Regions from separate parts of the Bacillus yunxiaonensis genome, predicted to be linked through region 3. Evidence: riboswitches for the same ligand, from Rfam matches in the RefSeq annotation. Region 3 holds a riboswitch; each other region holds the start of a gene.
The links. A riboswitch is a leader RNA that binds a small molecule or an ion and turns the genes downstream of it on or off. The one in region 3 is predicted to bind S-adenosylmethionine.
Positions count from the first base shown of each region.

Region 1 (7,749 bases), on a different contig from region 3:
GAATTATTGGATGCCGGTATTGATGTTTTATCTGCATTTAATATCCAGCATCTAGAAAGCGTACATGATATTGTGGAGCAAATTACAGGTGTGAAAGTAAGGGAGCGCATTCCTGATTTTATTTTACAAAAGGCAAATGAAATTCAGCTTGTGGATGTAACGCCGGAAGTACTTAGAAAACGATTGATGGATGGAAAGATATATAAGGAAGAAAAAATTCAGCGCAGTTTAAATCATTTTTTTACGCTTAATAATTTAGGTGCGCTCCGTGAATTGTCACTTCGAGAAGTTGCAGATGATATGGATGAGAAAATCAGTCAATTTGCTGAAGAACCAATTGGAGTGAAAGAAAAAATTCTTGTTTGTGTTCAGTACAGTTCCACAGCAGAAAAGCTCATTCGTCGAGGTTGGCGCATGGCAAACCGTTTAAATGCAGAGTTATATGTATTAAATGTAGAAAGAGAAAATATTGAATCTTTATCAGAAGCAAGGAAACAGGTTATTGAAGAATGGAAAGCTTTAACGAGTCAGTTTGACGCTACATTTTTATTAGAAGAAGCCAAAGGAAATAAGCCTGCAGATACGATTATTCAAGTTGCCAAACGATTGCAGGTAACACAAATTTTATTAGGACAATCAGCAAGAACAAGATGGGAAGAAATTCGAAAAGGTTCGATTGTGAATGAGATTATGAGACAGACGGAGAATATTGATATTCATATTGTGGCAGATCAGCGGCGATAGGGTATGCCAAAAAATCGTATTCATTTGTATGAATACGATTTTTTTATTTTGTAAGTCTTCTGAATAGGGTTTCTTAAAAATTTTCTATATAATAGAAAGAGATACTTAACAATGTGAATGATTAAAGTCTATATATATTATGTAGAAAGAGGAGAAAGAAATGCTCAAAAATACGGGTTTAGTATTAGAAGGCGGCGGTATGCGCGGCGTATATACAGCTGGTGTATTGGAGTTTTTTATGGAAAATGATTTATATTTTCCGTATGTGATTGGTGTATCCGCGGGTGCGTGTAATGCGGCGTCGTATCTTTCAAGACAAAAAGAAAGAAATAAAACAGTAAACATTGAATATGTGACACATCCAAGATATTTATCGTATAAAAACTTGTGGAAAAAGCGTCAGCTGTTTGATATGGATTTTATTTTTCGTGAAATTCCAACACAGCATGTCCCATTTGATTTTGAAACTTACTTCAATAATGAGCAGCATTTTCTTGTTGGAACGACGGATTGTGAAACTGGACAGCCTGTTTATTTTGAAAAAGGCCGTACACAGGAAGAAGCATTAACATTATTACAGGCATCAAGTTCATTGCCATTTGTAGCACCTGTTGTAGAATTTGGCGGGAAAAAGCTATTGGATGGTGGAATTTCAGATCCAATTCCTGTTCGAAAGGCACAGATAGACGGCTGCCAAAAACCAGTTGTTATTTTGACAAGAAATAAAGGATATGCGAAGAAAAAATCAAAATTTGGATGGGTTGCAGCTAAAGCGTATAAAAAATATCCTAATTTAGTAAACACAATGCTAGCTCGTTACGAAGTATATAATGAGACACTTCATTATATTGAAAAAGAAGAAGCAGCTGGGAATATATTTGTTATTCGTCCGACAGATCAATTAGAAGTGGATCGTATGGAGAAGAATCCAGAAAAATTACAGCGCTTGTACGAGCAAGGATTTCAAGATGCTGAGAAAACGTATGAAGATTTAGTGCAATTTCTTGCTAAATAAAAAAGGGTGACTCAAAAGTATATGAGTCACCCTTTTATTTAGCGAGCAAGCTTCTTTTTGGTGAATGAAAAGGCAAGAGCAGCAACGAGAATACTTCCTTTTACAATATCTTGAGCATAATAAGGAACGTTCATCATTGTTAAACCATTTAAAATGATACCAATTAGAATAGAGCCAAGAAAAGTTCCAATTACGTTCGGTTTTTTTGCACCAAACATTGCATAGCCAATATAAGCGGCAGCGACAGCATCCATTAATAGCGGTGCACCAGCTGATACTTGACCAGTTCCAATACGGCTGCTAAGAACGATGCCGCCAATAGAAGCGAGAAGCCCACTAATCATATAGGCGTATAAACGGTAACGATCTGTAGGAATTCCGGCTAATCGAGCAGCTTCACGGTTTCCACCTGTCATGTAAAAGAAGCGTCCATACGTTGTTTTTTCTAAAAATAAATATGAAACTAGTACAGTGATGAGCATAATGATTACAGGAACCGGGACACTTGCGATAGAGCCTTGACCAATAAATAAAAAAGAAGGGATAAAATGTCCGGAAGCAGTTCCGTTCGTGCTAGACATTCCTTCATAAATAGAAGAGCCTTTTGAAAATGTTAGGTGAATTCCGTTAACAATGTACATCACACTTAATGTAGCAAGTAAATCAGGTAGTTTAATACGGATAATGAGTAATGCGTTTAGCAATCCAACTAATAGCCCGCAGCAAATGGGGATTAGTAGTGTAAGTAACAATTCCTGTCTGTATAAAACAAGACATGCTGCAGAAGCAATTGTTGCTAAGCTAGCTGTTGATCCAACTGATAAATCGAAACCGTCAACAATTAGTGTAAATGTAACTCCGATTGCAAGTAATGTAACAATAGAAACGGAGCGTAAAATATCACTAATATTTTTATAAGTTAAGAAAGAATCATTTACAATTGAAAAGAAAATAGTAACACCTATAATAATAGCGATTGTGCTAAATTGATAGAAAAGATTAGTAGATATAAGTTGCTTTTTTGATTTTGTTTCATGAACTAGATTCAATGGAATGGCCCCCTTCAGATAGATGTAAAAGTTGTTCTGGAGATAGTTCATGTGGAAGATATTCTCCTATAAATTCTCCGTTTGCTAATACAAGAATGCGATCTGCGATTTGTAATGCTTCATCTTGTTCCCCAGTGAAATATATAACCGAGCTACCAGCTGCTGTGATGTGTTTAATAAATTGAAAGATATCTTGCTTCGCAGCAACGTCTACTCCTTTTGTAGGTTCGTCTAAAAGAAATATGTTTGGGTTAAACCCAATCCATTTTGCTATAGAAACCTTTTGTTGATTCCCGCCGCTAAGTGAATGGATGAATGCATTTGGATCGTTTGGCGAAATTCGAAATGAAGAAATCGCTGCTTCCGCATGATTTCTTTCTGAACGCGATTGTTTCCAGCCGGATTGATGTAAATTTAAATGATCTGTAATCCTTTCCGATAAAAATAATCCTTGTTTTCTTCTTTCCTCTGGTACGAGCGCGATTTTTGCTTGAATGGCATCACGCGGTGTTTTAATGTTTACGTTTTTCTTATTGACAGTTGCTACATAAGAATGACGAGCACCAAATAATGTTTCTGCGAGAGTCGTTTTTCCACTGCCGATTAACCCATATATGACAACTGTTTCTCCTTGGCGAATGTGAAGGGAAAGAGGAGGGCGATTCCGATGGACAGAAAGATTGTCAACTTGGAATATATATGGTGTTTCTAACTTGTTTTGTGTATTCGCATGCAGTGTCATTTGTTTTCCTGTCATCGCTTCAACAATTTGCTGGTCAGTAATTGCAGAAGTGGCTTCAGATAGTGCGACTTTTCCGTCTCGTAATACAGTTACAACATCTGCATATTGTCTAATTTCTGACATGCGGTGAGAAATTAAAACAATGCCAATTCCTTGTGCTTTTAATTGTTGTAATAAATTACCGAAGTTTTCTGCTTCTCTTGGACCAAGTGAAGAAGTAGGTTCATCTAATAAGAGAAAAGATGCGTTATTTGATAGTGCACGAGCAATGAGCAGTAATTGTTTCTCGTGTAAAGAACAATTTGAAATGTCTTCCCATATATTCAAATCAACATGTACAGCTTGCAAATAATGTTCTGCAAGCTTTGCATGTTTTGATTTTGAAAAAAGTGTTTTGTTTTGCATAGCTAAATAATCAAGGAGTACATTTTCTAGTACAGACAAATTTGGAACTAATCCATGATCAACTTCTTGTGTTACGAAAGCAATGCCATGTTTTTTTGCATCTCGTGGTGAAGAAAAAGAGACTACTTTCTCATCGATGAGAAGTTTTCCAGCAACCGGAGTGATTTCTCCGGTTGCAATTTTTAATAAAGTACTTTTTCCTGCTCCGTTCATTCCTAGTAACGCGTGTATTTGTCCTTTTTTAATCGTCATAGAAACATCTTGTAATACCGGGACATCTGTATAATGATGTGTAATGTTTTGGAGTGAAAATGTCATTATTTCTTCTCCTTCTCTAATTTATTCATCCAAGGTGAGTAAGCATCTTTTGAGTTGCCCCAGCCGTTTATGTATTTCGATAGCTGTTCCATTGCTACATTTTCAGTCGGTAAATTACTTTTCTTTACAAGGTGTGGTTCTAATGAATAAATATCTGGCGTATGTTCTCTTGCAATCTTTTGATATAAGAAGCGTACTTGTACTTTCCCTACTTCAGCTGGATCTGTAGCAGCTGTTGCGACCCATGGAGAATTTGATTTTTGCATGAGTTGTAAATCTTCGTTGCTTAAATCAATACCGTATACTTTTATATCTGTTCGGCCTGCTTGTTCTAGTGCTTTTACTGCACCCTTTGCAAATTCATCCCAAGCGGCAAAAATAGCATTTAACTCTCCTTTTTTTGGATATTTTTTTAGCAATGCTTCTACTTGTGCTTGCGTATCTAGAGCGGTATTGTTACTAGCTGTACCAAAGCGGGCTACTTCTTTTATGTTTGGGTAACGTTTGTAAAAGGCATCGATAATGACACTGCGGTGTTCCATAGGAGCAAATCCGCCAACCCATACAACGGCAATATTTCCTTTTCCATTTAAATCTTCAGCTAGTGTTTTTAACGATTTCCATGCGAGGCTATAGTCATCTTGATCAATAACAGTAACACCAGGTAAACGTAAATCGTTATCGAATGCTACGACGGGAATATTTGCTTGTAATGCTTTTTCTACACCTTGTTTTAATGCTTCAGAGCGCCCATGATCAATTAAAATTCCATCCACTTTTGCGTTAATAGCAGCATCTAAATTGGCAGCCATCTTTGCTAAATCGTTATCGGAGTTGTACACTTGAACGCTTCCGCCGAATTGTTCAATTTGCTTTTTTACTCCTTCAATATATTGAGAAGAGAAAGTGCCAATAGACATTTGCATAATTAAAGCAACTTTTAAAGGTTTTTGTACTTGTTTTGGAATTTCCGTTTGTGAAGTTTCTTGTTTTGAAGTTGTTTCTTTTGTAGCTGTTTGTTGTTGTTGTGTTGAAACAGCATCTTGTTCGCTTTTACAGGCTGTTAATGTGAATAATAGAATAATTAATAAGATTGAACATAATTTCTTCATAAAAAAATCCCTCCCCAATTTACAAGAGCGGGGAGGGAGAGGAAATAAAAAACGCCTTTTCATAGAAAAGACGTCTTATCACATTTCTCTTATCTCTCAACACATATGCGTGTTGTAAGAATTAGCACCGTGCCCATTTATGGGTCGGTTGCCGGGCTTCGTAGGGCTCATCCCTCCACCTGCTCTTGATAAGACATCAAATATTTAACTAGTTCGAATTATTCCACATTTATATATAAGTGTCAAATCTTTTTTATAAAAAAACTTCCTCATAAAGAGGAAGCTTAATGTGGTAAGAATACTAACTGATAAGCGAACAAAATACCAAATACGTACACAAGTGGATGAACTGCACGGAATTGCCCTTTTGCCATTTTCATAAGCGGGTATGAAATGAAGCCGAGTGCAATACCTGTTGCAATGCTTGATGTAAGCGGCATAGTTAAAATGACTAAAAATGCTGGGAAAGCTTCATCAAATGCATCCCAATCAATGTGACGAACTGCGCCCATCATTAAACTACCAACAATAATTAATGATGGAGATGTAATAGCGGCAACACCAGATACTGCGCCGACAAGCGGGCCAAAGAATGCAGCTACTGCAAATAATATCGCAACAGTTAGTGTTGTTAAACCTGTACGGCCACCAGCTGCAACGCCAGCAGAAGATTCAATATAGGCAGTCGTTGGTGTTGTACCGAACATTGAGCCAATCGTTGCTGAGATAGAATCTGAAAGAAGGGCGCGTCCGGAATTTGGAAGTTTTCCATCTTTCATAAATCCACCTTGCTGTGCAACTCCAAGTAATGTACCTGTTGTATCGAATAATGTTACAAGGAGGAGCGAGAAGACAACGCCATATAATCCGTAGTTAATTACATCAGAAAACGCTGTGATTGGATTGGAAACAATTACGCCTTCAGGTAAACCTGGCAGAGATGTAATTCCGTTTGAAAACGTTAATTGTCCAGTAAAGTAAGCGATAACTCCTGTTAATAACATACCGATAAATAATGCGCCATTTACGTTTAAAGACATAAGTACTAACGTAATAGCAAGTCCAGCCAAAGCAAGCAAGACAGGCGGAGAGTGAAGGTCCCCAAGCCCAACCAAATTTGAGGGATGCTTCGTAACAATGCCTGTCAGACGTAAGCCGATAAATGCGATAAATAAACCGATACCAGCTGTAATTGCGTGTCTTAAATTTTCAGGAATAGCTTCCAGTAATTTTGTACGGAAAGAAGTTAATGATAGCAAAATTAAAATCATACCTGCTACGAATACAGCAGAGAAAGCAATTGCAAATGTCATACCTTCATGAGTTTTTACAACAGAGTAAGCAAAGTAAGCATTTAAACCCATACCTGGTGCAATTGCAATTGGTAAATTTGCAAAGAGTGCCATACATAATGTTCCAACAACAGCGGCGATGATTGTCGCTGTAAATGCTTGTTCAAATGGAACGCCTGCATCACCAAGGATGACAGGGTTTACGACAATAATATATGCCATTGTTAAGAAGGTAATAATACCAGCCATAATTTCAGTTTTAATAGAAGTTTGATGTTTTGAAAGGTTAAACATAAAAACATCCTTTCTTTTTACGAATAATTGTCACAACAGTTATATATAATATTCGTTATGTTATTTTTTTGCAAGAGTTTTGTATAAAAAACTTCATATTTCTCTGTATTTTATGATGAAATTTCGAATATTAAACGTCTTTTTTGCGCATATATTTCGTTTTTGTAAGAATAAGTATATTTTTTGATTTCGCACATCATAAGAAGGACATATGATAAGGAGGTTTTTCTGTATGACACAACAAGAACAACCAAAGAAAACATTGCCACCGCAACATCAAGAGAAACAGCCGGGAATTGAGAAAATCATGAATCCACGCCCAAAATGTATAGATGAGAGGTATAAAGGAAGTGGGAAGTTGCAAGGGAAATATGCACTTATTACAGGGGGGGATAGCGGAATTGGCCGAGCAGTAGCGATTGCTTTTGCAAAAGAGGGTGCGAATATAGCGATTGCTTATTTAGATGAACATGAAGATGCAGAAGAAACGAAGCGCTGGGTAGAAGGGCAAGGTGTACAATGTTTTTTATTTCCGGGAGATGTAAGTGATGAACAGCATTGTCAGCAAGTTGTAGCGGAGGCTGCAAAGCAATTAGGAGGTTTAAATATTGTTGTAAATAATGTTGCTCAGCAATATCCGCAGCAAGGTTTAGAGCAAATTACAGCAGAGCAACTTGAAAAGACGTTTCGGGTTAATATCTTCTCGTATTTTTATATAACAAAAGCTGCACTTGCTCATTTAAAACAAGGTGATGTAATTGTGAACACTGCTTCCATT
Region 1 covers NZ_JBAWSV010000006.1:21,818-29,566, forward strand. Annotated here, with positions in the region: gene kdpDN (KdpD-like non-kinase potassium sensor) at 1-744, shown strand, start outside; gene WAX78_RS17480 (patatin-like phospholipase family protein) at 905-1,759, shown strand; gene WAX78_RS17485 (ABC transporter permease) at 1,798-2,808, opposite strand; gene WAX78_RS17490 (sugar ABC transporter ATP-binding protein) at 2,792-4,276, opposite strand; gene WAX78_RS17495 (sugar ABC transporter substrate-binding protein) at 4,273-5,385, opposite strand; SAM riboswitch class I at 5,472-5,580, opposite strand; gene WAX78_RS17500 (NCS2 family permease) at 5,670-6,971, opposite strand; gene WAX78_RS17505 (SDR family oxidoreductase) at 7,204-7,749, shown strand, end outside.
Region 1: it holds a riboswitch for S-adenosylmethionine, as region 3 does, so the genes downstream of both, WAX78_RS17495 (sugar ABC transporter substrate-binding protein) here and WAX78_RS07420 (bifunctional homocysteine S-methyltransferase/methylenetetrahydrofolate reductase) in region 3, are expected to answer to the same signal.

Region 2 (7,749 bases), 180 kb from region 3:
TTTTCAGTTTCTGTTGTTGACTATACCAAGAATAAAAATTACTTGTCAATACTTTTTTACTTATACAATTCTGAACGGCGATCAAAAAAAACAGGAATCCCTTTACGCACTTCAGCAACCTTCTTTACATCTAACGTTCCATGCAAGATCATTTCTGTTTCATCTGCCTCATTGACGACTTCTCCCCAAGGATCAATAATAAGCGAATGCCCTGCAAATACATTATTTAGATCACGTCCGGCACGATTGCACGCTACAACATAACATTGATTTTCAATTGCCCTTGCTTGAAGTAATAACCGCCAATGTGCTAGGCGAACAAGTGGCCACTCTGCTACAACGAATAATACTGTTGCCCCATGTGCAGCATGAACACGTATCCATTCTGGAAAACGAATATCATAGCAAATTGTTCCTGCGCACGGTATATCCTCTAATAGAAAATGCCCAGTTTCATTTCCAGCAATTAAATATTTATGCTCATCCATCAGTTGAAACAAATGAACTTTACTATACTCAGCCACAATTTCTCCGCTTCGATTACTAATATACATTGTATTTGTAACACCTTTCTCTGTTTGCTTAGCAATCGATCCTCCAACAATATTTACACAATTTTGCTTACTCCACTTCGATAATAGTTGTTTCGTGTATTCCCCATCTGGATCAGCAATTTCAGCAAGCCGATCTAAGTCATAACCTGTTGTCCATAGCTCTGGTAATACAATAACATCTGGCTTTTCCTTCATTGCTTCGTTTATTTTTTTCTCAGCGTGTTCTATATTTTTCTCTACATCACCAAAAGTGATATCCATTTGAATACAAGCAATTTTCATAGATTTCTCCCTACTCCCTTTTATTTTTTTCCTTTACAAAAAGTTGAAAAGATTATATCATTTGTCACTATAATTGCAACAATTTTCAAAAGAGGTGGAAAGTATGAAACATTTTCAACCTTCTGAGGTATTAACATCACTACCAACACAATTTTTTGCTACGCTTGTCACAAAAGTCAACAAAGCCGTGCAAGCTGGGCATGATGTTATTAACTTAGGACAAGGAAATCCAGATCAGCCAACACCAACGCATATCGTAACGGCACTACAGCGTGCAGCAGAACAGCCAATTCATCATAAATATCCGCCATTTCGCGGACATGAAAGCTTAAAAGAAGCTGTCGCTACGTTTTATGAGCGTGAATACGGTGTACAGTTAAATCCCAAAACCGAAGTAGCTGTTTTATTTGGCGGGAAAGCCGGATTAGTTGAGCTACCGCTTTGTTTTACAAATCCAGGCGATACAATTCTCGTTCCTGATCCTGGTTATCCAGATTATTTATCAGGTGTTGCCTTAGCGAAAACAAAGTTTTCAACAATGCCATTATTAGCAGAAAATCGATTTTTACCTGATTATACAAAGATTGATAAACAAACTGCTGAACAAGCAAAATTAATGTTTTTAAACTATCCAAATAATCCAACCGGAGCTGTTGCAACAACAGAATTCTTTGAGGAAACTGTATCATATGCAAACAAACATGACATTTTAGTTTGTCATGATTTCGCATATGGTGCTATCGGTTTTGATACCAAAAAACCAATTAGTTTCTTACAAGTGGATGGAGCAAAAGATGTTGGCATTGAAATTTATACGTTATCAAAAACATATAATATGGCAGGATGGCGCATTGCATTTGCCGTTGGGAATGAAAGTGTCATCGAAACGATCAACTTATTACAAGATCATATGTACGTCAGTATTTTTGGTGCCGTGCAAGAAGCTGCTTGCGAAGCTTTATTAAGTCCGCAAACTTGCGTAGATGAACTAGTAGAACGCTATGAATCTCGAAGAAATGCTTTAATTGCCGCTTGTCGTTCTATCGGCTGGAATGTTGTTGCACCAAAAGGATCTTTTTTCGCATGGCTTCCTGTTCCAGATGGATATACGTCAGAGCAATTTGCTGATGTACTATTAACGCAAGCACACGTTGCCGTCGCACCAGGTATCGGATTTGGTGAACACGGAGAAGGTTATATTCGCGTTGGTTTATTACATACAGAAGAACGCCTTCGAGAAGCAGTTCATAGAATTGATCAATTAAAAATTTTCAAAAAAATATTGACAACATAAAAATTCTCTGTCAAAATTCAGTTATCAAAAAAAATTAAAGCATTTCCAAATACTTCTTATCAAGAGCAGGTGGAGGGACGAGCCCGATGAAACCCGGCAACCGATCTACTTTATGTAGGCACGGTGCTAATTCTCGCAGCATTACGCTGACAGATAAGGAGCTGGTTGTAAAAAACCTCTCCTTAGCTGAGAGGTTTTTTTTATTCAACTAGGAGGTTATGAAAATGAGCGGAATAATAGCAACATACTTAATTCATGATGATTCTCACAATTTAATTCACAAAGCAGAGCAAATCGCTCTCGGTTTAACAGTTGGTTCGTGGACACACTTACCTCACTTACTACAAGAACAATTAAAACAACATAAAGGCTCCGTCATTAGCGTGGAAGAATTAGAAAACAACGAAAAAACAAATATATACCTTGATAAAAAAGTAAAGCGAGGCCTTATTAAAATTCATTATCCATCTGCTAACTTCAGTACCGACTTACCAGCAATTTTCACCACTGTTTTCGGAAAATTGTCACTAGACGGAGAAATTAAATTAATTGATTTAACATTTTCTGATGATATAAAAAAGCTTTTTCCAGGTCCTAAATTTGGTATTAATGGGATACGAAACACATTGAAAGTTCACGACCGCCCTCTTCTCATGAGTATTTTCAAAGGAATGATTGGCCGAAATATCGGCTATTTGAAAACACAGCTTCGCGATCAAGCAAGCGGAGGTGTAGACATTGTAAAAGATGACGAAATTTTATTTGATAATCCGTTAACACCACTGTCTGAACGGATCCGAGCTGGAAAAGAAGTATTGCAGTCCGTTTACGAAACATATGGTCATAAGACGTTATATGCTGTTAATCTTTCAGGACGCACTTATGATTTAAAAGAGAAGGCGAAACAAGCCGTTGCAGCTGGAGCTGATCTATTACTCTTCAATGCATTTGCTTATGGACTTGATGTTTTACAAGCTTTAGCGGAGGACGATGATATTTCTATTCCAATCATGGCACACCCAGCAGTAAGCGGGACTTACATAGCATCTGATTTATATGGATTTTCATCTTCCTTATTACTCGGCAAGCTCCTTCGCTATGCAGGCGCAGATTTTTCATTATTTCCATCACCTTATGGAACTGTCGCTTTAAAACAAGAAGAAGCACTTTCTTTAGCAAAATCACTTACAGATGAAAATGAGCCATTTAAACGAAGTTTTCCTGTTCCATCTGCTGGCATTCACCCAGGACTTGTTCCGCTTCTTATTCGTGATTTTGGTCAGCAATGTGTCATTAATGCTGGTGGCGGTATTCACGGACACCCATCTGGCGCACAGGGAGGCGGAAAAGCATTTCGATCTGCTATCGATGCAACGCTAACAAACATACCTCTTCATGAGGTTAATGATCCTAATTTACAAGCCGCCTTGCGTTTATGGGGCAATCCTTCTGGAGAGGTGAAGGCATGAGTATTCAAATTTTTTGCGATTTCGATGGCACAATTACAAATAACGATAATATTGTTGCCATTATGGAAAAGTTTGCACCGCCAGAAGCGGAAACAATTAAACAACAAATTTTATCACAAGAACTTTCTATTCAAGAAGGTGTTGGAAAACTTTTTTCTCTATTACCTACAAGTCTACAAAATGAGATTACAGCTTTCATTAAAGAAACCGCAGTCATTCGTACTGGCTTTATAGAATTTGTACAGTTTTTACGAGATAACAATATCTCACTTTATATCATATCAGGAGGAATGGACTTTTTTGTTTATCCTCTTCTCGAAGGACTTGTTGATTTTAAGCAAATTTATTGTAATACAACTGATTTTTCTAATGAAACAATTCAAGTAAATTGGCCACATTTGTGTGATGAACATTGTGAAAATGAATGTGGTCTTTGTAAATCAACGCTTATTCGCAATTTAAGTTCACGGAATAATTTTAAAATTGTAATTGGGGATTCTATTACAGATTTACAAGCCGCAAAACTTGCTGATAAAGTGTTTGCTCGTGACTTTCTTATTACAAAATGCAAAGAACATCACATTTCTTATACACCTTTTGAAACATTTCATGATATCCAAAACGAAGTAGGGAAATTGTTGGAGGTGATAAAGTGAAACAGTTATTTCGTCAATGGCAAGAGCTAAGTGACCTGAAAAAAGAATTAACCGACCGAAATTGGTTTCCAGCAACAAGCGGAAATATTTCCATAAAAGTGAGCGACAATCCACTTACCTTTCTCATTACAGCAAGTGGAAGAGATAAAACAAAAACAACGCCAGATGACTTTCTGTTAGTCAATCAAAATGGGGATCCTGTTTTAGAAACAGATTTACGCCCTTCTGCAGAAACATTGTTACATACTCACATTTATAACAATACAAACGCTGCATGCGTCTTGCATGTCCATACAACCGATAACAATGTCATTACAAACGTATATGACAAAGAAGTTGTACTCTGCAATCAAGAAATTATTAAAGCTCTCAACATTTGGGAAGAAGGAGCCTCTATTCGAATTCCAATCATTGAAAATTACGCTCATATTCCAACGTTAGGTGAGAATTTCCGTAATCATATTTATGAAGATGCAGGAGCAGTTTTAATCCGAAATCACGGTATTACAGTATGGGGAAAAGATAGCTTTGATACAAAAAAAAGATTAGAAGCATATGAGTTTCTATTCCAGTTCCATATTAAACTTTTATCAATTAAAGGAGGCGTTCAACATGGCGCAAATTCGTATTCATGAAGTTAACACTCGTATTGAAAAAGAAATAGAAGTACAACAATTTTTACAAAATGAAGGTGTTTTGTATGAGAAATGGGATATCATAAAACTTCCTGCTCATTTACAAGAAAACTATGCATTAACTGATGAAAGTAAGAAAGAAATTTTAGCAGTGTTCGCAGAAGAGGTCGCTGATGTTTCTAAGCGCCGCGGCTATCAAGCAAGCGATGTTATCTCACTTTCTAACGCAACACCGAATTTAGATGAATTATTAGTAAACTTTAAACAAGAACACCATCATACTGATGATGAAGTTCGCTTTATTGTTAGCGGACATGGCATTTTTGCCATTCAAGGAAAAGATGGTCGTTTCTTTGATGTTGAACTTGAACCAGGCGATTTAATTTCGGTTCCTGAAAACACGAGACATTACTTTACACTTCAAGATGATCGTCAAGTTGTCGCAATTCGTATTTTTGTGACAACTGAAGGTTGGGTTCCTATTTACTAAGGTAGTACGTTGAATAAAAGGAATGGATTCCCCTTTTTCTTCCTTTTATTCACTCTACATATATACATCCTCCTATGGGCAGGTTTATCTCTATACAGGAGATAAACCTGCATTTTTTGTTGAATAATTTTTTACAATTTTATGAACATTTTGTGAATTTTTTCTGAATATTCTGTTTAAAATGTGTTATAATACAAATAATAGAAAAAACAAGTGAAATTGTAAAAAGGAGGAAGGGAATACATGGAGTTAATTTTAGCCATTCTTTTCGGTGTCGTTTGCGGGTCTATACCTGCTGTTGTGGGAGCTATTATGGAGGAATTAGAAGTCGGTATGATCGGTTTTGTCGCATCTTCTGTAAGCGCTTTATTTTTTGGTTTATATGGTGCAATTCCTGTTTGTACACTGTTTGCACTATATATATTACGTCATTCTCGCACAAAACGATTTACTCGAACTAGAATGGGTGAAGTCATTCCCTTTCCAATTGAAAAAGCACGCCGCGCAACAGGCCTTTCTTAAATAAAAAAGTCCTCATATGAGGACTTTTTTATTTATTTTCTTCTAAGAATTGAAATAGCTCCTGTAAATGAAGTGCATCCTCTCCATAACTAACCGAAACATAAAATTTCCCAGCTACTTCTGCATTCATATATACATCAATGAGATCACGTTCGTACTTTAACGCTAAATAAAATTCCATCTCTTCTAGCATTTCTTTCGTTGTGCGAATGACATAACGACCTGTTTCATCTCTGCCATATTCAAATACCGGTTCAAAATTATACTTCTTTTTAAATGCAGCCAGTTGCTTATCATTAATATGAATTGTTTCTGCGCGCTGTACCGTATCAATGATATTATCAAATTTCTCCAAGCCCATGCACTCACTCCTTTATGTATCGTTTATACAATGCCTGTGTTCCACTATTTTCTTCACCGTCTTGCATCAATTGTTCATATAATTCTCGCGCAAGAGCTAAGCCAGGTGCAGATAATCCAAGCTGTTCTGCTTCTGCTAACGCAATTTTCATATCCTTAATAAAATGTTTTACATAAAATCCTGGTTCAAAGTCACCTTGTAACATACGCGGTGCTAAATTACTTAATGACCAGCTACCTGCTGCACCAGTAGAAATACTTTGTAACACTTTTTCTGGATGTAAACCTGCCTTTTTTGCATAAGCAAGTGCTTCACATACACCAAGCATATTAGATGCAATTGCAATTTGGTTGCACATTTTTGTATGTTGACCACTACCTGCATTTCCTTGCAACATAATGTTTTTACCTAACAATTCAAATAAAGGTAAGCATGCTTCATATACTTCTTCATCCCCACCAATCATAATCGCAAGGCGCCCTTCTTTTGCTCCAATATCGCCGCCTGATACCGGGGCATCTAATACATGAATTCCTTTGCTCTTCCCTTCTTCATAAATACGTTTCGCAAGAGTTGGTGTTGATGTTGTAAAGTCAATCGTAATCGTTCCTCGCTTGGCATGAGTAAGAATCCCCTCTGCACCGAAATATACTTCTTCCACGTCATGCGGATAACCAACCATAGTCATGACAACATCTACTTTTTTTGCAATTTCCTTAGGAGAATCACACCAGTGTGCACCTTCTTCAATCAGAGTTGCTGTTTTTTCTTTTGTACGATTATATACATAAACAATATAACCAGCTTTTATTAAATGACGCACCATACTTTTTCCCATAACACCTGTACCAACAAAACCAATAGAAGCCGGTGGCAATATCTGTTTCATCTTCTTATCCCCTTTTCTCTAATAAATCACTCACAAGTTTACGAAACTCATTATTAAACCCATCATCAATTCCATTTTGCACATTTGAAAATACAATCACAAATAATTGTTTATTCCAATTAAAATTGTTAAATGTATTCCATCCCGAAAGTACACCATGATTATGATAATAATCAGGATATATATATAAACTAAATGCATATTTTTTTTCGGAGGATGGTGTTAGCATTAATTTTAAACTTTCAGCAGAAATAAGCTTATTTGTCATAATTGCTTCATCTAGTTTTTTCATATCCTGCACCGTTGTATACATCTCTCCGCATCCATATAACCAATTCATTGCTAATTTAGGCGCTAACACAAGCTCATTCTCTTTCCTTTTATATCCTTTTGAAAAATTTGCATCTCTTGTTGGTGCCTCTCCCATACCTGACTCCGTCATTCCTGCGGGAATAAAGATATGATTTGTAACATATTGTGCTACGGATTGACCCGAGAGTTTTTCTACAATATAAGCTAGCACCATATAATTATAATCCGAATATAACCAGCCACTTCCAGGTTGAAAGGCGGTTGGTTGTTGTCCCAGCCATGTCA
Region 2 covers NZ_JBAWSV010000002.1:68,341-76,089, forward strand. Annotated here, with positions in the region: gene WAX78_RS06315 (carbon-nitrogen family hydrolase) at 57-836, opposite strand; gene WAX78_RS06320 (pyridoxal phosphate-dependent aminotransferase) at 940-2,130, shown strand; SAM riboswitch class I at 2,184-2,290, shown strand; gene mtnW (2,3-diketo-5-methylthiopentyl-1-phosphate enolase) at 2,355-3,599, shown strand; gene WAX78_RS06330 (2-hydroxy-3-keto-5-methylthiopentenyl-1-phosphate phosphatase) at 3,596-4,255, shown strand; gene WAX78_RS06335 (methylthioribulose 1-phosphate dehydratase) at 4,252-4,890, shown strand; gene WAX78_RS06340 (1,2-dihydroxy-3-keto-5-methylthiopentene dioxygenase) at 4,868-5,380, shown strand; gene WAX78_RS06345 (hypothetical protein) at 5,624-5,902, shown strand; gene WAX78_RS06350 (DUF3909 family protein) at 5,931-6,263, opposite strand; gene WAX78_RS06355 (NAD(P)-dependent oxidoreductase) at 6,268-7,152, opposite strand; gene WAX78_RS06360 (serine hydrolase domain-containing protein) at 7,157-7,749, opposite strand, start outside.
Region 2: it holds a riboswitch for S-adenosylmethionine, as region 3 does, so the genes downstream of both, mtnW (2,3-diketo-5-methylthiopentyl-1-phosphate enolase) here and WAX78_RS07420 (bifunctional homocysteine S-methyltransferase/methylenetetrahydrofolate reductase) in region 3, are expected to answer to the same signal.

Region 3 (7,749 bases):
GACAGCCCCTGTTTGTTTGTCATGCTTAAAACGATTATGAAGTAAAAGCGTATCTAGTGAATAACTCATATTCTCACTCCTTCTTTTACTTGTTTTAGTGCTTGCTGTAAGTCTTGAATTAAATCATCTTGATTCTCAATTCCTACAGAGAAGCGGAGCAGACGATTACAAACACCGCGGGCTGTGCGAATATCTTCTGGTATATCTGCGTGGGTTTGTGTTGCAGGGTATGTAATGAAGCTTTCTACGCCGCCAAGACTTTCTGCAAACGTAATAAGAGAAAGAGATTGTAAGAATGGATCAATCCATGCTTCTTTTTTTAGTTTAAAAGAGATCATACCGCCTTTTCCCGGATAAAACACATCAGTTATAGATTCTTCTCCTTGTAAATAGGCAACAATTGCTTTTGCGTTTTCTTCATGCTGCTTCATACGCAGTGCCAATGTTTTCATGCCACGTATTAAAAGCCAAGAATCAAATGGGCTTAATACAGCTCCGGATGCATTGTGGTAGTGAGCAAGTTCTTCGCATAACTTTGCACCCTTAGCAACGACAAGTCCGCTCAATACATCGTTATGACCGCCTAAATATTTTGTAGCACTATGCAGGACAATGTCAGCACCTGTTGTTAAGGGTTGTTGTAAATACGGTGTGTAGAATGTGTTATCCACAATAAGAAGCAATTTGTGACGTTTTGCAACGGTAGCAACTGCTGCGATGTCCGTTACTTGCATAAGTGGATTTGTTGGTGTTTCTATGAAAATTGCTTTTGTCTTTGGTGAAATGGCCTTTTCAATTTCTTGTATATGCTGTGTATCTACGTATTTACATCGAACATCCCATTTTTGTTCGTGCTCTGTAAATAAACGATATGTTCCGCCGTATAAGTCTTCAGATACAATAAGTTCGTCACCAGAACGGAATAATGAAAGGACAAGAAGAACAGCAGCCATTCCTGAGCTACAGGCATAGCCTTGCTCGCCTTGCTCTAAGTCAGCGATTGCTCGTTCTAATAGAAGACGTGTTGGGTTTCCAGTTCGTGAATAATCAAACCCTGTTGACTTTCCAATTCCTTCGTGGCGATACGCAGTGGAGAAGTAAACAGGTGGGTTGACTGTTCCTGTTGTTGTTTCACTGCGGTTTCCAATTTGGGCAAGCTTCGTTTCAATTGTAGACATAATAGAATTCCTCCTTATACAAAATAAAAAAGCCTTCTAAGAAGAAGGCTTATATATGACAAATATAGTCTTCTTCTTATCTGTCAAATCATTTCTAAATTTGCTGGAATTAGCACCTTATTAACAAATAAAAAGCTTGTTAATGGTTGCTGAGGCGTCAATGGGCCAGTCCCTCGACCTCTCTCGATAAGAATTCGGAATATGAAGTTTTTTATTATGTTTTTTACTTTACAACAAATCGGGAAAAAAGCGCAACTATATTTTGAATAATTTTATTTTTCTTAAATTTATTTGACTTTCTCACTTTGACATGCTAAATTAATGAAAAAATTAACAAAGATTGTTAATGAGTGAACGGATAATGTTTACTTTTGGCATTCACAATAGAATGAACTCTTATCAAGAGTGGTGGAGGGAAAGGCCCTGTGAAACCCAGCAACCTTCAAACAATGTGTTTGAAACGGTGCTAAGACCTGCAGAACAAATTGTTCTGAATGATGAGAGGAGGATGAAATGCTGTCCCCCTCTTCATTGAGAAGAGGGGGTTTTTTATATTGGAAAGAAGAGAGGGAGATATGTGAAATTACTAGATTTATTGGAAAGAGGAATTGTTATTGGGGATGGGGCGATGGGAACTTTGTTGCACTCTCATGGTTTACAAAGCTGCTTTGAAGAATTGAATTTATCTGAACCGGAGCGGATTATTTCGATTCATAAACAATATGTTGCAGCCGGGGCAGATGTCATTCAAACAAATACATACGGAGCAAATGAAGGGAAACTGCGCATGTATGGGCTTGAGGATCGCGTAAGAAAGATTAACCGTGCTGCTGTAAGACATGCAAAAGAAGCAGTGACAGAAAAGAATGCAATTGTTGGAACAATCGGTGGTATGAAACACATTGGAGCAGTTACAACGACTGATATGGAACGAGAATTTATGCTCTTAGAGCAAGCAAATGCCTTGCTAGAAGAAAATGTTGATGGTCTATTATTGGAAACCTTTTATGATGAATTTGAATTGCTTCATGCAGTGAAAGTATTACGAAAGCAAACAAATGTCCCTCTTATTGCACAGCTTGCTCTTCACGCGGCTGGTACAACTCAAAATGGAAATAGTGTAGATGATGTATTGAAGCGGCTTATAGAGTATGGTGCAAATGTGGTCGGATTAAATTGTCAATTAGGGCCGCTTCATATGATTGAATCTTTTAAAACGATAGCAATTCCTGAATATGGTTATTTATCTGCATATCCAAATGCCGGTCTTCCTAAGTATGTAGAAGGTCGTTATGTATATGAAGGAAGCCCTGCTTATTTTGAAGAGATGGCGCCAGAATTTATTAAGCAAGGAGTTAGGTTACTGGGGGGGTGTTGCGGTACAACCCCTACTCATATCGAAGCGATGAAACGAGCGCTTGAAAATGAGCGTCCTGTAACAGCAAAAGAAGTTGTAAAGCGTACAGAAGTAATAACAACGAAGCGTGTACATACAGTGGATCGAATTACGTTAGCAGAAAAAGCGAAGAAAGAAACGACAGTGATTGTTGAGCTTGATCCGCCAAAAACTTTGGACACACAAAGGTTTTTTGAAGGAGCAAAAGCGTTGAAGCGTGCGGGAGCAGATGCTATTACGTTAGCAGATAATTCCTTAGCATCACCTCGTGTATCAAACATGGCGATGGGTGCGTTATTAACAAAGAACGATATTCCTGTATTAACTCATTTAACGTGCCGTGATCATAATGTGATCGGGCTTCAGTCTCATTTACTTGGATTAGCAGCGCTCGGTATGGAGGAAGTATTAGCATTAACAGGGGATCCAGCCCGCGTTGGTGATTTTCCTGGTGCAACATCTGTATATGATCTTTCTTCTGTAGAGCTCATTAAAATGATTAAAGAAATGAATAATGGGCGTTCTATTTTAGGGAAAACAATTGGAGAAGCTACCCATTTTTCAGTGGGCGGGGCCTTTAATCCGAATGTAAGACATATAGAAGCAGCTGTAAAACGAATGGAGAAAAAAATTGCAGCTGGAGCGGAGTATTTTTTAACGCAGCCTATTTATGATGCTGCAGTCATTCGAAACGTATATGAAGCAACGAAGCATATTGAGCAGCCAATTTTTATTGGCATTATGCCACTTGTAAGTAAACGAAATGCAGATTTTCTGCATTTTGAAGTGCCAGGCATTACCCTTCCAGAACAAGTGAGAAGGCGTATGGATGGACATAGAACGCCAGAAGAAGCAGTGACAGAAGGGATTCGTATATCTCAAGAGTTAATTGATGTTGCAATGGAATTATTTAATGGTATTTATTTAATTACACCATTTTTAAAGTACGAAGTGACAGAAGCACTTGTTAAGTATATTCAGGCGAAGAAAGAGCAGAAAGAAGGAATGAATGTATGAGACCAATCGAGGAAAGATTGCAGCAAGACATTTTAATTTTAGATGGTGCAATGGGGACGATGATTCAACAAGAAGACCTTTCGGCTGCAGATTTTGGCGGAGAAGAATATGAAGGCTGTAATGAATATTTAGTAAAAACACGCCCAGATGTTATTTTACATATTCATAAAGCGTATATTGAAGCAGGAGCAGATATTATTGAAACAAATACATTTGGTGCAACGAACATTGTACTAAGTGATTATAATCTCTCTCACTTAGATGAGGAGTTAAATGAAAAGGCAGCTCAATTAGCAAAACAGGCTGTAATAGAGAGCGAAAAAGAAGTATATGTAGCTGGTGCAATGGGCCCAACGACAAAAGCGATTAGTGTTACGGGTGGGGTGACGTTTGAGGGGCTTATTGAGGCATACACAAGACAGGCACGCGGGTTATTGCGTGGTGGTGTAGATTTGTTACTTGTGGAAACAAGTCAGGACATGCGTAATGTAAAAGCGGCCTGTTTAGGAATTGAAAAGGCATTTGTTGAGGCAGATAAAAGAGTTCCTCTTATGATTTCTGGAACAATTGAACCGATGGGAACAACGTTAGCTGGGCAAACAATTGAGGCATTTTACTTATCGGTAGAGCATATGAATCCACTATCAGTAGGGTTAAACTGCGCAACAGGACCGGAGTTTATGAGAGAACATATTCGTTCACTCGCAGAGTTATCAGAGTGTTATATTTCTTGTTATCCAAATGCTGGGCTTCCGGATGAAGATGGCCATTATCATGAGTCACCGCATTCGCTTGCATATAAAGTGAAGCAGTTTGCAGAAGAAGGTTGGGTCAACATTGTTGGTGGATGTTGCGGAACAACGCCAGCACACATTCGAGCGATGAAAGAGGCGTTGTTATCATTTCAGCCACGTGTGAAGCAAGAAAGAAAAGGGCATGGAATTAGCGGGCTTGAAGCATTGCAATATGAAGATGCAATGCGTCCGTTATTCGTTGGGGAGCGTACGAATGTAATTGGCTCAAGGAAATTTAAACGTCTTGTTGCAGACGGGAACTTTGAAGAAGCAGCAGAAGTAGCCAGGGCACAAGTAAAGAAAAATGCCCATATTATTGATATTTGTATGGCAGATCCAGACCGTGATGAAATAGAAGATATGGAGAATTTCCTGCAAGCTGTGACGAAAGTATTAAAGGTGCCAATTATGATCGATTCGACAGATGAGAAAGTTATGGCAAGAGCTCTTACTTATTTGCAAGGAAAAGGAGTGATTAACTCCATTAACTTAGAAAATGGAGAAGAGCGTTTTGAAAAAGTGATTCCACTTATTAAACAGTATGGAGCTGCTATTGTTGTTGGAACAATTGATGAAATTGGTATGGCGGTAACGGCCAAGCGGAAGCTTGAAATTGCGAAAAGAAGTTATGAGTTATTAACAACGAAATACGGAGTACGCCCATCTGATATTATTTTTGATGCACTTGTATTCCCTGTTGGAACAGGAGATGAAGAATATATCGGTTCAGCTGTGGCAACAATTGAAGGCATTCGGCTTATAAAAGAAGCAATGCCTGAGTGTTTAACGATATTAGGTGTAAGTAATATTTCGTTCGGTTTACCACCAGCAGGACGCGAAGTATTAAATTCAGTCTTTTTATATCATGCTACAAAGGCAGGCTTAGATTATGCAATTGTTAATACTGAAAAACTAGAGCGCTATGCCTCTATTTCTGAAGAAGAAAAAGCATTAGCAAACGCTCTTTTGTTTGAAACGACGAAAGAAACATTAGAGAAGTTTACAAACTTTTATCGAAATGTGAAGCAGAAAGAAGTCGTAGCAGCTGAAACGTTAACGCTTGATGAGCGCTTATCTCATTATATTGTCGAAGGAACGAAGCAAGGATTACACGATGACTTGCAAGCTGCGCTTGCTGAAGGAAGAAAGCCGCTTGACATTATTAATGGGCCGCTTATGGCAGGAATGGATGAAGTAGGGCGTTTATTTAATAACAATGAGCTGATTGTTGCAGAGGTGTTGCAAAGTGCGGAAAGCATGAAAGCAGCGGTTGCTTATTTAGAGCCATATATGGAGACAACTGATAGTGCGAAGAAAGGGAAAGTATTGCTTGCTACAGTAAAAGGGGATGTACATGATATCGGTAAAAATTTAGTGGAAATTATTTTATCTAATAATGGATATGATATTGTGAACCTCGGTATTAATGTGCGATCTGATCGTATTATTCAAGAGGTGAAAGAACAAAATCCTGATATTATTGGATTATCAGGATTACTTGTTAAATCTGCGCAACAGATGGTGACAACAGCAGAAGACTTAAAAGCAGCAAATATTGATGTTCCCATTGTTGTAGGCGGAGCAGCGCTGACGCGGAAATTCACAGAAACTCGCATCTCTCCTTCTTATCAAGGACTCGTCTTATACGCAAGCGATGCGATGACGGGGTTAGATCTTATCAATCGTCTGCAACACGAAGAGGAACGAGAAAAGATGCGTGAAGAAAAAGCGAAGCGCCACCTACATGTTGTTGCAACAGAAGAGAAAAAAGTAGTAGAGGTACCAGTACAGATTGAAAAATTACCTGCAGTGCCAGTGATCATACCAGATTCTACAAAACGTGTCGTTCTCCGGGATTTTCCAGTAGCACATCTTGCTCCTTTTTTAAATCGACAAATGTTACTTGGGCATCACTTAGGTTTAAAAGGGAACGTAAAAAAATTGTTGCAGGAAGGAGATAGAAGGGCCCATGAACTCAATGATTTAATTGATGAATTACTTCGTGAAGGAGAATCGTGGTTACGTCCGAGTGCTGTATATCAATTCTTTCCTGCACAAAGTAAAAACCAAGATATCTTAATTTATGACCCAAAAGATCGGGCGCGTGTATTAGAACGTTTTACATTTCCAAGACAAGGGAAAGCACCATACCGAACGTTAGGCGATTACCTGCGCCCAGTTGGGGATGAAATGGATTATGTTGCTTTTTTAGCTGTAACAGTCGGAAAAGGCGTGCGCGCCGTAGCAGAGAAATGGAAAGAGAAAGGTGATTATTTACGCAGCCATGCTATTCAGTCGCTGGCACTTGAACTTGCAGAAGGCTTAGCTGAAAAAACGCATATGCTCATACGTGATCGCTGGGGATTTCCAGATTCACCAAACATGACGATGGAAGAGCGGTTCCGCACAAAATATCAAGGAATTCGCGTTTCTTTTGGCTATCCTGCATGTCCGGAACTGGCTGATCAAGAAAAGTTATTCCGCCTCATTCATCCGGAAGAGATTGGAATTTCCTTAACGGAAGGGTTTATGATGGAACCAGAGGCTTCCGTTACAGCAATGGTATTTGCTCATCCAGAAGCACGTTATTTCAGTGTGTTATAATCTAAAGTAAAACTTCTATAAAAGGAGACTTACTGTGAAGACGATTATATTTACAGGCGGAGGTTCTGCTGGTCATGTTACGCCTAATTTAGCGCTTATACCGCATTTTCAAAAGGGTGGTTGGAACGTGTGCTATATTGGTTCGCACAATGGAATCGAAAAGACTATCATTGAAAAAGAAGGGATTCCTTATTATGGTGTAGCAAGCGGAAAGCTTCGTCGTTATTTTGATTTGAAAAATATAAAAGACCCCTTTCTTGTGATGAAAGGGGTTATGGATGCGTATGTACGTATTCGGAAATTAAAACCAGATGTTATTTTTTCGAAAGGTGGCTTCGTATCTGTACCAGTTGTAATTGGTGCATGGTTAAACCGTGTTCCTGTTTTTTTACATGAGTCTGATATGACACCGGGACTTGCAAATAAAATTGCTCTTCGTTTTGCTTCGAAAATATTTGTTACGTTTGAAGAAGCAAAAAAACATTTACCAAAAGAAAAAACAGTCTATACGGGGTCACCTGTGCGAGAAGAGGTATTGCAAGGGAGTCGTAATAAAGGACTGCAATTTTTACGGTTCACTGCATCAAAGCCAGTTATTACGGTTATGGGAGGCAGTTTAGGGGCAAAGCGCATTAATGAAGCAGTGCGCGGTGCATTGCCAGATCTTCTTCAAACATATCAAATTGTTCATTTGTGCGGGAAAGGAAACCTCGACGAAAAGCTTGAAAGTATGCCAGGATACAAGCAGTTTGAATATGTT
Region 3 covers NZ_JBAWSV010000002.1:251,868-259,616, reverse strand. Annotated here, with positions in the region: gene metC (cystathionine beta-lyase) at 1-69, opposite strand, end outside; gene WAX78_RS07425 (methionine biosynthesis PLP-dependent protein) at 66-1,178, opposite strand; SAM riboswitch class I at 1,252-1,371, opposite strand; SAM riboswitch class I at 1,572-1,682, shown strand; gene WAX78_RS07420 (bifunctional homocysteine S-methyltransferase/methylenetetrahydrofolate reductase) at 1,756-3,591, shown strand; gene metH (methionine synthase) at 3,588-6,989, shown strand; gene WAX78_RS07410 (undecaprenyldiphospho-muramoylpentapeptide beta-N-acetylglucosaminyltransferase) at 7,024-7,749, shown strand, end outside.

Region 4 (7,749 bases), on a different contig from region 3:
GCTGTAATATCTAGTTTATGTTCTTTTTTAAACTGCTCTAGAAATGCAATATGTTGAAAGGCATTTAGTTCAATATCTCCATCGGCTAACGCTTTATTTGGTGTAGTATAATCAGAGAACTCGACTAGCTTAATTTTAATTCCTTCTTTTTCAGCTTTCTTTTTGAGGATATTCCATGATTCCCCGTCTGATCCAGTTACACCAATACGAACCACTTTTTCCTTCGCGGCTGCTTCTTTTGAATCTTTCCCACAACCACTCAATACCGATACACTCACAAGGGCTGAAAGTGCAAATGCTAATATTTTTTTCATTTCATTTTCCTCTTTTCTTTTTCTGATTTATGATCTACGTAAAAATCTCTTCGCAAAATAATTCCCTAAGTTTTGCGCAATTTGTACAAGAATGATTAATAATACAACTGTTACAAACATAACGGATGTATCAAAACGTTGATATCCGTATGTCATTGATAAATCTCCTAGACCGCCGCCGCCAACTAGACCGGCTACTGCTGAAAATTCAATTAGTGCAACTGTCATAAACGTAACCCCTAAAATTAATGGTGCTAAAGCTTCTGGAACGAGAATTTCAAAAACAATTCTTAACGGAGAAGCTCCCATTGCTTGGGCTGCCTCAATAACTCCCTTCGGAACAGAAACAAGGTTCGTTTCTACCATTCTGGCAATTCCAATAGAAGCAACAACTGTCATTGGAAAAATGGCAGCAGCTGTTCCAATCGTTGTTCCAATAACAGCACGCGTCACAGGACTAAGAGCTACTAAAAAGATAATGAACGGAATAGGACGAATCGTATTAATAACAATATTAAGGATAGAAAAGACCAGTTTATTTTCTAAAAAATTACCTTTTCTTGTTACATATAAAAGTAAACCTAGAGGTATACCAAGAATTGTAGCGAATATAAGGGTAGCAATAACCATTAATACCGTATCCCCAGTCGCATCTACAATCCGCGGCCAAAATGTACTCCAATCAACTTGCACGACTTTCGACCTCCTTCAATTGAACTTGCAAGCGTAGATGCTGAATTGCCTTTTGAATTTCTTTTGCCTCTCCTTGTAGTTCAACAAGAAGATTCCCAAATAAAATACCTTGTAATTCAATAATATTTCCATAGAGTACATTTACATCCACGTGATAATGCTTAGCAATATAGGACAATAACGGCTGTCCTGTTGCTTCACCTGTAAATGTTATACGGTAAATGAGTCCTCCATTTTGAATTTTAGCGATTACACTCTCTGGTAAGTGATCATTAATAACAGACCTTACGAAGTTTTGTGTCGTTTTTGTTTTCGGTCTTGTAAATACATCAAAAATCGTGCCTTCTTCAATCACCTTTCCCTTTTCCATAACAGCAACCCGGTGACAAATTTCTTTTACAACATGCATCTCATGCGTAATAAGAAGAATTGTAACCTTATATTCTTTATTTACCTTTTTTAATAGATTTAAAATTTCTGACGTTGTTTCTGGGTCCAATGCCGATGTAGCTTCATCACAAATTAGTACATCTGGGTATGTAGCAAGTGCTCTTGCGATGCCAACGCGCTGTTTCTGCCCTCCAGATAATTGCTCTGGATAATAATTCGCCTTATCTTCTAATCCGACAAATTGTAATAATTCTGTTACTCGCCTTTTAATTTCATTCTTTGGTAACTTCGCTAATTTGAGTGGATAAGCAATATTTCCATATACTGTTCGTGAATGGAACAAATTAAAGCTTTGAAAGATCATCCCAATCCTTTGACGCAACCGTCGTAACTCTTTTGTCGATAACGATGTAATATCTTTCCCATCAATAGACACAATACCTGATGTTGGACGCTCTAACATATTGACTAAACGTAAAAGTGTACTTTTCCCGGCACCACTAAAACCGATAATACCGAAAATTTCCCCTTGCTCAATCGTTAAGGATACATCTTCCACCGCATGTACAGATTGACCGCTCGACTCATAAACTTTACTCACTCTGTCGAATGAAATCATCCTATTCCCTCCTATTTGCTGTAACAACTCCAAGTCATTCTTGAGGCAAATAAAAAATGCCCTTCTTCTTATCCAATTTCATAAGAAGAAGGGCACTTGAATATGCTACGCTCACATCTTCTTATCTTCCAAGCTCCAAAGAGCTTGCTGGAATTAGCACGGTATTCAAAAGAATCCGTTGCTGAGGTATCATAGGGCCAGTCCCTCCACCTCTCTGGATAAGAATTCATATCGATTTAGTTGTCATTTAATTAATTTTCATTATAAAACTCTGAAAAGTAAGAGTCAACTAAAAAATTAAACTTTTCAGTTTTAATTTAATGTAAATTTCTTTATCTCACATTTTTCTAAAAGGAAAACTCTCTAAAATAATGGAATAATTAAACGAATACAAAATCAAAACTGGAGGCTGTAACTGAAATGAAAACTGCTCTTTTACTCGTTGATATCCAAAACGATTATTTTCCAAACGGAAAGATGGAACTGCGAAATGCTAGCGAAGCAAGTGAATATGCAAAACGCATACTTCAACATTTCCGTGAAACAAATCAGCCTATTTTTCATATCCAGCATGTTTCCACTCGCGAAAATGCAACATTTTTTCTTCCAAATACAGAAGGTATACACATTCATGAGAATGTTCGTCCTTTGCTGCAAGAAACAGTCATATTGAAACATTATCCAAATAGTTTTCGAGAAACTTCTCTATTCCAAGAATTACAAGATTTACAGATCGAACAAGTTGTTATATGCGGCATGATGACTCATATGTGCATTGATGCTACAGTACGAGCTGCCTTTGATTTTGGCTTTACATGTACAGTGATACATGATGCATGTGCAACGAAAGACTTAATCTTTAAAAATGTTTCTATTCCAGCTGTATACATTCACAATACAATTCTAGCTTCTTTAAATGAAGTGTATGCTAAGGTAATTAGCACAGAAGAGTTTTTACAACATGAAAAATCCCTTTGGTCTTAACCAAAGGGATTTTCTTTGTATCGTTTCACTTCTCTTACTCTTCCATCAGTGGGGGTTTTCTTTATCCCCCACCTAGCTTCTGTAGAAAAGCGAAGGCGGGGGGCCCGCGAATAGCGGGACAAATTTGTATTCTAGTACATTTTCATTTCCTATAATTCTATATTCTTATTAAGGTATAAAAAAAGAAACACCGCCTTCAGCGAGCAAACTGAAAGCGGTGTCTTCTTGTCTAATCATAGATTTTCCTTCAAATTGTATTATACAGGAAATTTATAAAATTTATACAAGGAAATATGACGAATGGGTCAAATTTTCTTGTCATTTTGTGTGTTTTTTATTTAAATTAATCAAAAAAACCAAAATAAGGTAAAATGATAAAGAAGGAGGTGCAACGAATGAGATTTCCAATTCAACGAAATCCACTACTTGCCTTACTCATTATTGCATTATGCCCAATACCTTTTATTCTCTTTTTTAATGAAAAGGCTGATGTAGGCTCTATTATAATAGGTATTATCATTTTACCTATTATACTTATGCTTCTATGGGCATTATTTCATTCTTATCACGAGATTACGAATACACGTCTCGTTGCTGTATTTGGCTTTGTCAAAATTATGATTCCACTTCACGAAATAACTAACATCAGATATACATACAACTTACTTTCTGCTCCCGCCTGGACGTTTAAGCGATTAGAAATTACTTATAGCAATTATGATATAGCGCTCATATCATTACCAAAAGACCCCGATTTATTTATAGAAAAAGTACAAGAAAAATGTCCACTTCTTCAAGATCATTCTATTTAATACACAAAAAGGCCTTCTCGGTTGAGAAGGCCTTTCTTATACTTCTTATAGAGTTTCAGAAGTAGTTTTTCCTTGCATGTGTAATGCTATATAGTCAGGTCCACCAGCTTTAGAATCTGTACCAGACATGTTAAAGCCACCGAATGGTTGGTAACCTACGATTGCACCAGTACATCCACGGTTGAAGTATAAGTTACCAACGTGGAAGTCTTCACGTGCTTTTTCAATATGTTCACGGTTATTAGAAACAACAGCTCCTGTTAAACCGTATTCAGTATTGTTCGCAATTGCAAGTGCATGATCAAAATCTTTTGCTTTGCAGAATGCTACAACTGGTCCGAAGATTTCTTCTTTCATAAGACGAGCATCTTCTGCAACGTCAGCGATGATTGTTGGCTTGATGAACCAACCTTGAGAATCATCACCTTCGCCACCTGCTACAAGTTTACCTTCTTCTTTACCAATCGCAACGTAGCTCATTACTTTATCGAATGCAGCTTGGTCGTTAACTGGTCCCATGTTTGTACCTTGTACAGCTGGGTTTCCTACTGTTAATTCATTTGTTAATTCAATTGCACGATTTAATACGTGATCGTATACATCTTCATGGATTACCGCACGAGAACATGCAGAACATTTTTGTCCTGAGAAACCAAATGCAGATGCAACGATAGATTTTGCTGCTAATTCAAGATCTGCTTCTTTATCAACAACGATTGTATCTTTACCGCCCATTTCAGCGATAACACGTTTTAACCAAATTTGTCCTGGATTTACTTTTGCTGCGCGTTCGTAAATACGAATACCAACATCACGTGATCCAGTGAAGCTGATGAAGCGTGTACGAGGATGATCAACTAAGTAATCTCCAACTTCAGATCCGCTACCAGGAATGAAGTTTACTACGCCTGCTGGTAAGCCAGCTTCTTCTAATACTTCCATAAACTTCGCTGCTACTACAGGTGTTGTACTAGCTGGTTTTAATAATACCGTGTTACCAGACACTACTGCAGCTGTTGTCATCCCTGCCATGATTGCAAATGGGAAGTTCCAAGGAGAAATGATAACACCTACTCCTAATGGAATGTAAGAGAAACGGTTATATTCAATTGGACGGCTTTCTACTGGAATGCCATCTTTTAATTTCAACATTTGACGACCATAATACTCCATGAAGTCGATTGCTTCTGCTGTATCAGCATCTGCCTCATTCCATGGCTTACCTGCTTCTTTCACAAGAATTGCGGAAAACTCATGCTTTCTGCGGCGAACGATTGCAGCTGCGCGGAATAAAATGTCTGCACGCATTTCTGGCTTCGTTTTTCTCCAAGTTTGGAATGTTTCATCCGCTACTTGCATTGCTTTTTCTGCTAATTCACGACTTGCTTTTGAAACGCGGCCAACGACTTCTTCTTTATTTGCAGGATTTACAGAAACGATTTTATCGTCTGTAGTGATCTTTTCTCCCCCAATAATTAATGGATAGTCTTGTCCAAGATAAGATTCTACTTTCTTTAAACCTTCTTCAAACGCTACTTTGTTTGCCTCTACTGTAAAATCTGTAAATGGCTCATGTTTGTATGCTACTACCATTATTTTAGCCTCCCCTTAGAAAAAAACGTTTACATAATACAACATTATTCTACACGATAATTTAGATTTGTTCAAATATTCTTAGACTTATATTTTTAAAATTAAATAATTTTTTAAATATAATAAATAAAAAAACAACAGGATGCATATGCATCCTGTTATAAAACGTGAACGTATTCCCAGAAATTTTTTCCAATTAACAAAATGGTTACGACCAAAAATAAAATCCGTATATATCCTACACCCTTTTGAACAGCAAATCTTGAACCAAAATATGCCCCTGCAATCATTGATAAACCCATGATCAAGCCATATTTAAACTGAATTGCACCTAAAAATAAAAATGTAATCAATGATACAATATTACTAACAAAATTTAAAACTCGACCAGATGCTGCTGCACCGATAAAATCCAACCCAATTAATAAAAATGCAAAAATTAAAAATGAACCTGTTCCCGGTCCAAAAAAACCGTCATAAAATCCAAGCATTAAAATGACAAAATAAAATAATAATGTTTTTCCTTTCGTCATTTTTTTATAGGTAGCTACACTACCCCAATCTTTTTTTAGAATAATGTAAATGGCAATTAATACAAGTAAAACTAGCACAAGAGGCCGCAAAACAGCTGGTGGGATGTACTTGACAACAAATGCCCCTGCAACTGCCCCAACAATTGTGAACGGAATGAGCTTTCCTACAATGCGAAAATCTACTTTTTTAGAACGAATAAAATAAACCGTACTCGTAAATGATCCCATTGTTGCTGCCAATTTATTTGTAGCAATAGCCGAAGCCGGCGGCAACCCAATAAACATAAGTGCCGGAAGTGAAATTAAACCGCCCCCTCCAACCACAGAGTCGATAAATGACGCTAAAAAACCGAAAGCAATGAGTAGTATAATGACTTGCAAATTTAAATCTTCCATCTGTACTTTCCCTCTATCCCCTTTTAATTAACAACATTAAAAATTATAACAAAATTTCTAATATAAAGTGAAACTTTAATCAGTGGGGGTTCTTTGTCCCCCACTGATTATTAGTTGAACCAATCGGGCTTTTACGAGCAGTTTATCTCCCACCTAACTTCTTTAGAAAAGCGGAAGCGGCTCTCTCAGAATCGCAGGACGTTGGAGCCCCCGACAGAGAGGTGCTTTTTGCCTCGTCCGAGGGGGCGAAACGACCGGAGATTCTAGCCGCTAGAGCTGGACAATGCTTTCATCAAACTTTAAGATGGGAGTATCACTGCCCGCGAATAGCGGGATAAAGTGAAACTTCCTGACCAAAGGTATAAATGTCGTAAATAATACAATAAAAAAAGCCATTCCTATAATAAGGAACGGCTTTATCTTTAATCTAAAATTTGGACAAATGGATTATCTTGCTTCACGTCACGAATAATAATCGCTTCCGGACGTTCTACCGACTTAATCGTTACTTGCACTTTAACATAGTTAGGAAAATCCTCCATAACTTTCCCAGCTACAAATTGTGTAAATCCAATGACTTCCGCTTTTCCACTAAACTGAACTGGAATCTCAAGTTTCATTTCTTTTAATTGACCGTCTTTATAGAATCCCCTGCCAACAACTGCAGTATAATCATCTTTAAAATAATCCGCTATATGAGTATTAAAATTCTTTACGTTTGTTGCATCTTGACGATAATCCGAGTCTGCTGCATTCGAAGGGAACAAATAATACTTTTCATCTATCGCTTTCCAATTGTCAACTTTGTTACTACCTTTATCAACTGTTGCATATGATAAATATGAACCTGGTACAAGTGAAGATTTCGCTTCTTGTCGATAAATTGCAAATGTAATTGGGACATTTTTTAATTCATCTTTCTGTTGCAAAATCGGTAAAATTTCTTGAGCCATTTGCTTACCTTGTTTTAACAATTCTTCGTCAGAGATTTTATTTTCACGCGGATAACCGTGTTCTTCTGCATAATAATTAACGGAATTCATCGCAAGACCAATGACAACTCCGCCTAACTCTGCTTGTTTGTTATCTTTTACTTTTAAATAATCTTGCTCTAAAATTTGTGCTAAATAAAGTGGATTCTTTTCATTTCTTGCTGTTAATGTTTCTGATTCTCCTTCTGGTAACGCTGGATTTAAACCATCTGGCAGCTTCTTCTTCGCTATTTTTTCTAAATTAGCTTGCTGCTCAGGTGTACGTTTCCTACCCACTAGTGCTTGTACCGTATCTTTATCTAAATACTTACCACCTTGAAATATATAATCTTTCGTATTAAATGATTCTTTCGCAATACGCATTAATCCTGTTTCAAATTCATCAACATCTAAACGGGTATTTAATCCCTGTACAACTAACCC
Region 4 covers NZ_JBAWSV010000008.1:192,784-200,532, forward strand. Annotated here, with positions in the region: gene WAX78_RS20710 (MetQ/NlpA family ABC transporter substrate-binding protein) at 1-314, opposite strand, end outside; gene WAX78_RS20715 (methionine ABC transporter permease) at 342-1,007, opposite strand; gene WAX78_RS20720 (methionine ABC transporter ATP-binding protein) at 997-2,016, opposite strand; SAM riboswitch class I at 2,135-2,241, opposite strand; gene WAX78_RS20725 (cysteine hydrolase family protein) at 2,437-3,000, shown strand; gene WAX78_RS20730 (PH domain-containing protein) at 3,396-3,812, shown strand; gene pruA (L-glutamate gamma-semialdehyde dehydrogenase) at 3,858-5,405, opposite strand; gene WAX78_RS20740 (TSUP family transporter) at 5,564-6,334, opposite strand; gene WAX78_RS20745 (CamS family sex pheromone protein) at 6,757-7,749, opposite strand, start outside.
Region 4: it holds a riboswitch for S-adenosylmethionine, as region 3 does, so the genes downstream of both, WAX78_RS20720 (methionine ABC transporter ATP-binding protein) here and WAX78_RS07420 (bifunctional homocysteine S-methyltransferase/methylenetetrahydrofolate reductase) in region 3, are expected to answer to the same signal.